Regions from separate parts of the Paenibacillus sp. URB8-2 genome, predicted to be linked through region 2. Evidence: predicted binding sites of a transcription regulator. Region 2 holds the regulator's gene; the other holds the start of a gene.
What was found. The regulator NrdR, encoded in region 2, represses ribonucleotide reductase genes. The targets are predictions, from matches to a motif close to AACACNATATATNGTGTT.

Region 1: a site for NrdR is predicted at 2,656-2,673, ahead of PUR_RS11100 (adenosylcobalamin-dependent ribonucleoside-diphosphate reductase). Genes of this name have one in related genera too.

The regions. Positions count from the first base shown of each region.
Region 1 is NZ_AP023239.1:2,433,967-2,438,388, reverse strand. Features, by position in the region: gene PUR_RS11100 (adenosylcobalamin-dependent ribonucleoside-diphosphate reductase) at 1-2,470, opposite strand, end outside; gene PUR_RS11095 (DEAD/DEAH box helicase) at 2,981-4,422, shown strand, end outside.
Region 2 is NZ_AP023239.1:2,169,757-2,174,178, reverse strand. Features, by position in the region: partial or broken gene tnpA (IS200/IS605 family transposase) at 261-431, opposite strand; gene PUR_RS09880 (hypothetical protein) at 554-1,177, opposite strand; gene PUR_RS09875 (hypothetical protein) at 1,177-1,332, opposite strand; tRNA gene PUR_RS09870 (tRNA-Lys) at 1,519-1,591, opposite strand; tRNA gene PUR_RS09865 (tRNA-Ala) at 1,606-1,681, opposite strand; gene nrdR (transcriptional regulator NrdR) at 1,881-2,357, opposite strand; gene PUR_RS09855 (alpha/beta-type small acid-soluble spore protein) at 2,484-2,714, shown strand; gene PUR_RS09850 (lytic transglycosylase domain-containing protein) at 2,798-3,364, opposite strand; gene coaE (dephospho-CoA kinase) at 3,361-3,960, opposite strand; gene PUR_RS09840 (manganese efflux pump) at 3,970-4,422, opposite strand, start outside.

The sequences.
Region 1 (4,422 bases), 260 kb from region 2:
GCGCGTGGTCTTCGTGTGCGCTTTGCTGCACATGAGTTTCCAGCGCCTTCGCCACCGCGTCGGCGATGGACTCGACGCGGTTCGCACCGAAGCCGATGGCGCCGGAGCCGCCGATGCCTTTGAGATGCTTGATCAGCAGCTCTACCTTCTCGCCGTGGTCTCCGTAGCGGAGGAACAGGGAGCAGACGCGGCCGAGCGCTTCCGCCATCGCGAACACGTCGGAACCGGCCTTGCCGACATTCAGGAAGATTTCGGCGGGCGTGCCGTTCAGATCGTTGATCGTAATATACGCCATGCCGAACGGCGTATTGATCTTGTATGTCGCGCCGCGCAGCACCTGCGGGCGTTTCTTGTACTGCTTGTCGACAACCGTGCCTGCATTGGATGCGCTGCCTGCCTGAGCGGAAGACGTAGCTGCGGAGTCGGAAGAAGATGCCGTCGCTGAAGCCTGTACTGCTTCGACCGCTGGAACAGCCGCATCAGCCTCAACCGCCGGAGCAGCCGTCTCCTTCAGCGAAGCGTCTTTCTTGTCCTCCTTCTTCTCCGTTTGCAGCACCTGCGTATCGCGGCTGCCGTCGCGGTAGATCGTGACGCCTTTGCAGCCGAGGTCGAAGGCCAATTCGTACAGTTCTTTCGTTTCTTCCACCGTAAAGTCGTTCGGGCAGTTCGCCGTCTTGGAAATGGAGCTGTCCACCCAGCGCTGAATGGCAGCCTGTACGCGGATATGATCCTTGGCGGACAGGTCCATCGAAGTTACGAAATAGTCCGGCAGTTCTTCGCCCGGATGAGCCTCAAGATACTCCTCTGCAATCGGTACGAATTGCTCGTCGAAGCCTAGGCGGCTTTGACGGAAATATTTGAAGGCAAAGTACGGCTCGATGCCGGTCGATGTGCCGACCATCGTGCCCGTGCTGCCTGTCGGCGCTTGGGTTATAACCGTAACGTTGCGCATCCCTTGCTTCGAGATGGCTTCGCCGACCTCGGGGTACACCTCGGTCATATTTTTCATAAAGCCACTCAGCTCATACTTCTCAGCGTCGAATGCCTGGAAAGAACCTTTTTCCGCCGCGATCCCGGAAGAAGCCAGATAAGCTTCGCGGGCCATGAAGCCATACAGCTTGTCCAGAAATTCCAGCGATTCAGGGCTGCCGTAGCGGACGTTCAGCTTGATCATCAGCTCGGCCAGACCCATCGTTCCGAGGCCTACGCGGCGCTCTTTTTTCTGATTGGCTTCGTTCTCCGGGAAATGGTACGGCGTCTTGTCGATGACATTGTCCAGGAAGCGCACGGAATAGCGGGTCGTCGTAGCGAGATCGTCCCAAGCCACATCATGCTTCTCCGCGTCGTAGAACTTGGAGAGGTTGATCGCGGACAAGTTGCAGACGCCCCAGCCGGGCAGCCCCTGCTCGCCGCAAGGATTCGTACAAATGATTGGGTTGAAGTACCAGCTGTTGGACATCTGGTTGTAATATTCCATGAAGACGACGCCCGGCTCGGCCGATTTCCATGCGGATTCAATGATGGTATGCCAGATATCCCGTGCTTTTACGGTACGGTAATGATTGACCTTGCGGCCGGCAGCCTTCCATTTATCGAGGTCGCCATCCCAGACTTCATTGTAATCCGGCTCTGTCGTATCCGGGAATACAAGATCCCAGTCGAGATCCTCTTTGACCGCCTTCATAAAGCCGTTGCTGACGCATACCGACAGGTTGGCGTTCGTTACTTGACCCATCGTCTGCTTGACGGTAATGAAATCGGCCACGTCCGGATGCCAGTCGTTGATCATCAGCATCAGCGCCCCACGGCGGCTTCCGCCCTGCTCGATTAGACCTGTCGTGTAACTGAACAGTCCGCCCCAGGATACCGCTCCGCTGGAAGAACCGTTAACGCCTTTGACTACGGCGCGGCGCGGGCGCAGCGAAGACAGGTTGATGCCGACCCCGCCGCCGCGTGCCATAATTTCCGTCATTTCGGACAAAGTTTCCATGATGCCGCCCCGGCTGTCTTTTGGCGAAGGCACGACATAGCAGTTGAACAGCGTCAGCTCATCGCTCGCTCCCGCTCCGGCCGCGATCCGCCCCCCTGGAACGAGCTTCCAGTCATCCAGAATGCTGCGGAATTTATCCGTCCATTCGCGCTGCAGCTCCGGCGTCTTCTCAACGGAAGCCATCGCTCCCGCCAGGCGGTCCCACATTTCTTCCGGTGTTTTTTCAATATTGAGCGTCAGCTTCTCCACGTCGGACTGCACCAGTTCGCCCCGGCGGGTCTTGACCGTTACGGTCTTGCCGCTGCGCTCCACGATTTCCCCCACTTCCTTGGTAGGGAACTTCGGATCGTCCTTCGTCAGGACCAGCACCACGTCCCCCACCTTGGCATTGTTTGTGTCGGCGTCCTTCCAGGCGTAGCGGTCCAAAAAGATTTTCTCGCTTAGCCCCTCCAGCTGCTGCTTGCGCTCCACTGTACTCAATATAAACAACCTCCCGTAAGTATGATTAATATTCCGATGTATGTGTCAGGCGGGTTTCCATTTTGTCACCCACAACATGAGCTTCCCTGCCACCCTATGGCGGCTTTGCCGTCCCAGCCGGAAGTTCATCTTGTCAATTACAAATAACCGCGTCATTCCGGATTAAAACGGCTTCCACTGCATTTGTCACAATATATTGTGTGAAGCAGCCTTTAAACTATACCATATATTGTAGAAAGAGTCTTTGGCGAAATACCGCTGCCCATGCCGAAAAATCACGGCAACATCCCGTATTTTCTCCCTGTTTCTCTCGTTCTTAAAGGCTGACTCGAAAAATAGCAGTTATGAATTCTCTCTTTTGCGCGCATACTACTTATACAATTCACTATGCATGGATAAACGCCTAACGGCGTCTTATGGCACCGTGCGTTTACCCAGAAATCGAACAATCACCGGAGTTTATACTTTCTGAGATTTTAAACTTTAGGCTCGCAGGAGGAGACAGCTCTCATGACTCAGGTACCCCGCAATAACACGGAGCAAGAACAAGGTCAGGATTTCGCGCTCCCCGTGCCTATCTCCTTCGAACGTGAATGGCTGAAAGATCTGGAGTCCCGATTGGACAAAGGCGGCCCCTGGGGCGACTGGAGGTTGTCGCGGCTGGCAATGGAAGGCGAGGCCTCCGGCCTGGTGGAAAGCTTCGAGGAACTGCAGTGCATGAAGCATCTGTCATCGTTGTCGCCGCTCCCCCATCAAATCGACACGGCGCGCAAAGTGCTGTTTGAAATGTCGGGACGCGCGATTCTGGCGGACGAGGTCGGCCTCGGCAAGACGATCGAAGCGGGCCTGGTGCTGAAAGAATATCTGGTGCGCGGGCTGGTCTCCAAAGTGCTAATTCTTGTTCCCGCATCGCTGGTGCTGCAGTGGGTACGCGAGCTGAACACCAAGTTCGGCATATCGGCCGTGGCGCAAAAAAAAGCCTACTCCTGGGACAACGACATCGTCGTCGCGTCCATGGATACGGCCAAGCGCGGTCCCCACAAGGACCGGCTGATCTCGGACGAATACGACATGCTTATCATCGACGAAGCCCACAAGCTGAAGAACAAGAAGACGACCAACTACCAATTTGTCCAGCAGCTCCGCAAAAAATACTGCCTGCTCCTCACCGCCACCCCGGTCCAGAACGATCTGGGCGAGCTGTTCAATCTCATTACCCTGCTGAAGCCGGGCCAGCTTGGAAATCAGGGGGATTTTGCCGCCAATTTCGTTGTGGACAAGCGCGTAGCCAAGAACGAAGATCAGCTCCGGGGCGAGCTGTCCAAGGTCATGATCCGCAACCGCAGGGGCGAAGGACCGGTGACCTTTACGAAGCGGAAAGTGCGAAATGTCCCGCTTACTCTTTCACCCGAAGAACAAACATTATATGACGGCGTTACCTCTTTTGTCAAAGATCAATATCAGGAATCGGGCGGCAATTTAAGGAGCATGCTGTCGCTTGTCACCTTGCAGCGGGAGGTGTGCAGCAGCCGGGACGCGGTGTTCGTAACCCTGGTCAATTTGACGAAAAAGCTGCCCGAGGACTCGCCGCGCCGTGACCGGATGATCGAGCTCCTTCAGTTGATCCGGACAGTAAAGGCGAACACCAAGGCGGAGAAGACCATCTCGCTCATCCAAGAGATGAACGAAAAAGTAATTGTATTCACCGAGTACCGGGCGACGCAGGAATATTTGCTGCAATACTTTCGCGAGCACGGCATCCAATCCGTCCCTTATTCCGGCGGCATGAACCGCGGCAAAAAAGACTGGATGATGGACCTGTTCCGCGGCCGCGCCCAGGTGATGATTGCCACCGAAGCGGGCGGCGAGGGAATCAATCTGCAATTCTGCCACCATATGGTCAATTTCGATCTTCCGTGGAATCCGATGCGGGTCGAGCAGCGGATCGGCCG
Region 2 (4,422 bases):
AGCGGCTAATGCTCCGAGAGCTGTGTTAGCGCACGGCTCCCGGAGCATTGTACGTCATTTCTACCCACAACATACCACGAATGAAACCAAAATCAAAACCACCCGTTGGGCGGGTGGTTTGCTCTTGGGGTATAACCCCCTGTTGCCAAACTGCGCCTAAAGACGCTAGCCTGACCACAAATCTGTTCAGGCAGTGTAATTACGGTTGCTTCATTCAAACCCACTGTACTCACATAATATCCTTCTGCCCAAAATTTTCAATTCCCATATTTATACTTTAATTGGGCATGCTTCTCAAAGATCATTAGCGAACTTTCCCCTTTTAGATATCCCATGAATGATGACACTGATATCTTTGGCGGAATGGCTACCAGCATGTGTACGTCATCTGGCATCATATGACCTTCTAAAATTTCTACTCCCTCTTGTTGGTCAAACCCTTGATCCCTCCACCCGCATAGCGGGTGGTTTTTTGTTTCGCGCGTTTCACGCACTCAACTGGCTAAAGCCTAAATAAAAAGCCATCCAGAAGGAAGTGGCTTTGCAGGAACAACTATGGTATTTCATATCCATTTGAAGGATTCATAGGTTTAAAATAGCCTTTAATACAATTAGGATTAATCACACAGACTTGAATATGGTTTCTTTCTCTAAAACCAGCTCCGGGGTAAAGATCTTTCCCTTCGAAAAAGACACCTCTGACTGTATCGTAAGGTCTTTGATTATTTTCCTTATTGTACTCGTGAACAGCCTGAATGACCGCACAGTCAAGAAAGCGCAGAAGTAAGTCTTCACTCTCATTTCCTTGTCCAAATTTGTTTACAGGTAAAGTTGTCCCTAAATTATTCATTTTTAATTGTAAAATTTCATATCCCCGTTTTAGCACATCTAAAGAGTTTTGCTCTAATAAATTCAAACAATGTCCTAAATCCAAAATGGCCCCAATTGAAGCCGGTTCATGAATAGGATTTTTTACTCGATGTGGCTTATCCTTTAACATTTGGGCATACGCTAATGCCCGTTGTGGGTTGTTCTCCCAAAAATAAATCCCTGGACCTAGCCAATCGTAGTCGTTGTCGCTCGGCCGCATCTGGTCGTTATGCAGTAGTATTCTCTCTGCTACGGTATTATCACATCCATGAAACCCTAAAATAAAATTCGGCAAGTTAGAATACATTATTGCTCCTTATACTGTGGCATCAGTTTACCTTCCTTATCCACGATACCTGCCTCCATTAGAAATTTCAACGACTTCTCCTTAGGTTCTTCACGCAACTTTTTAATGTATTCGTCCATACCGGTAAGATATTTTTTGAACTCAGTCGCAATCATGTTCTCCACCCCACCCGCAGTTATATTTATAATTATTAATTATACCATGAAGAAAAGCTGCTTCACATAGGCAATCCTCAATCCTATAAGGTCATTCTTATTTTACACTTTATTATACACGATATCCTTTAAAGGTTGAGCAATTAAAAACAGCAAAAGAACGGCATCTCTGCCGTTCTTTCTGTATGGACTCTCAGGGGCTCGAACCCTGGACAAATAGATTAAGAGTCTACTGCTCTACCAACTGAGCTAAGAGTCCATGTATAAAATATATGGTGGAGCCTAGGGGGATCGAACCCCTGACCTCATCGCTGCCAGCGATGCGCTCTCCCAGCTGAGCTAAGGCCCCATGTATCGAATTCCGATATGTATGAATCGGCTTCTTAGTGTCTTCCGCTTAATCATGTCTCGCAGCCGACTTCTATATCATATAAAATTATCGGACGTGTGTCAACAGTTATTTTAAAATAACATTCAGTCGGAAAGTACCGGATTGTAATCCTGTGGAGTAAGGAGAATACGGAGCGGACAAACTGTAGAGCCTGGGCTTACAGTCCGTCCGTCTCCGAAGGATTTTTGGACAGGAGCGCCTTCAGTTCCTTCATAAACATATTGATGTCTTTGAACTGGCGGTACACGGACGCGAAGCGGACGTAGGCGACCTCATCCACCGGATAGAGCTGCTCCATTACAAGTTCGCCGATCTGCTGGCTATCTACCTCGGCTACAGCAATGCCGCGCAGCGATTTCTCGACCTCGGAGACGATCACTTCAAGCCGTTCGACGGATACCGGGCGTTTTTCGCAGGCGCGGATCAGGCCGCGCAGTATTTTGTCGCGGCTGAACTCTTCGCGGCTGCCGTCCTTTTTAATGACGATCAGCGGAGTCTCCTCCACCATCTCAAATGTGGTGAAGCGCCGGCTGCACCGCTCGCACTCGCGCCTGCGGCGGATCGATTTATTTTCATTGGCTGGACGTGAATCGAGCACTTTGGTGTTGGTATGATCGCAGTATGGGCATTTCATGATCTGATCACTTCCTTTGCAAAGGTTTTGGTTATTATTTTTCCAGAAAACACCTTTAATTATGAGTAATGAATGTGGCAAGTCCGGCACATAATACAGTTACCAACCGATAGGAGGTGAACAGAAATGGCCCAATCAAGCAATGGTAGCTCCAGCTCCAATAACCTTATCGTACCAAGAGCCAATGCTGCATTGGAGCAACTGAAATATGAAGTTGCCCAAGAACTTGGTATCACTCTTTCTCCTGATGGATATCAAGGCAATAAAACTTCTTACGAAAACGGTTCGATCGGAGGTTACATCACGAAACGTCTTGTAACTCTGGCTGAACAACAACTGGCAGGTCAATTCCAATAATCTGCCCACATTAAGCTTGCCGAAGAAGTGCTGAACGGTCCGAAGCGGCCTGTCGGCACTTCTTTTCTCGTGCACGGCAGCCGCTAAAAAACGTCCCCGTAGATCTCCGTGTACTGATTGTAATAATAAATGACACGCTGTACATAGTGGCGGGTTTCACCAAACGGAATATTTTTGATATCGTCTTCGCTTCCGTTCCATGAGCCTTCCTTAAGCCAGCGCTGCACCTTGCCGGGTCCGGCATTATAGGCCGCAATGACCGCCGTACGGTTCCCGTCAAACTCCCCAGACAAGGTATGCAGGTACCAGGCCCCCAGCTCGATATTAGCGGAAGGCTCATTCTTGAGCCGTTTCATCGAGACGTCAGGGAGCTTGGCCTGTTCCAGAGCCCATTTGGCCGTATCCGGCATCAGCTGCATGAGTCCTATTGCTCCCTTTCTCGACTCGCGTCCGGTCTTGTAGTTCGTCTCCACCCGAATGATTGCCGCAATAAGATAAGGGTCAACCGTATACGTGGAGCTGTGCTTGCGGATTTCTTCCTTATAATAAATCGGATAGAACCAGGACATCCAGTTGGTGCTAAGGAACAGAATGGCGGTGAAGCCGAGAAATAGCAGCAGCAGAACTCTTTTTTTACGAAGCCATTTCAGCATGGCAGACCCAGCCTGTCCCACAAAACGGCGATCTGCCGCTCGGTGTCGGCCACATCCCCGCTGTTATTGATGATATAATCGGCTTTGGTGCGCTTCAGCTCAATATCCATTTGGGAGTCAAGCCGGGCTTCTGCTTGCTCCCGTGTCATTCCGTTTCGTTTCATCAGACGCTCAAGCTGTATTTCACGCGGCGCATAGACGACCAAAATTCGCTCAAACATATCCTCCTGCCCCGATTCGAAGAGCAGGGGGATATCAGCTATAACCAGGCGTTCGGGCGCTTCCTTCTCCAGTGCCTGCATCCGTTCCCGGGTGATCCGGCGGATTGCCGGATGGGTCAGTTCATTCAGAGCCTTCAAGGCCTCAGGATCGCGGAATACAATGTCTCCCAGCTTGGAGCGGTTGAGCGTCTCGTCGGGGAGCAGTATCCCCTCGCCAAAATGCTTCGCAACGGCGGCCAGCACCTCGTGTCCGGGGAGCATGACCTCCCGTGCAATGGCGTCGGCGTCAACGACCTTTGCCCCTTTCTCAGCGAGAATGGCGGACACGGTGCTTTTTCCGGAGGCAATTCCTCCGGTCAAGCCCATAATCATGTTTTCACCTCATAACAGCTTCAATATTCCTATGGCAATCAAGAGCAGAGCAGGCAGCACCGAGGCGCGCTTCATCCAGACGCTTCCGGCATATCGCAGTCCTGTGTTGAGTCCAAGAACCAGGATACTGCCGCTGAACAGGGCGATCACAAGCGACGTCCAGAGCGGATTAAATCCAAGGAGCGCGGCCCCAAGGCCCGCTCCGAAAGCGTCAAGGGAAAGAGCAATGCCCAACAAGAACGCTTCTATTGATGAGATACTGCCCGATTTATCCATATCAGCCGAAGACGGAGTTCGCAAAATTTGAACGACAATCCCCAGCCTGCGAAACTCAAGGGAAAATACCGCCGATTTCTCCGGCTCCGCTTCCGGTTGTTCATCCGTCAATGCCGGGTATCTTTCACTCTCTTCTGCGCCAGGTCCCGAACCGGCCTCCTCGAACGGCGTCTCTTCATCCTTCTG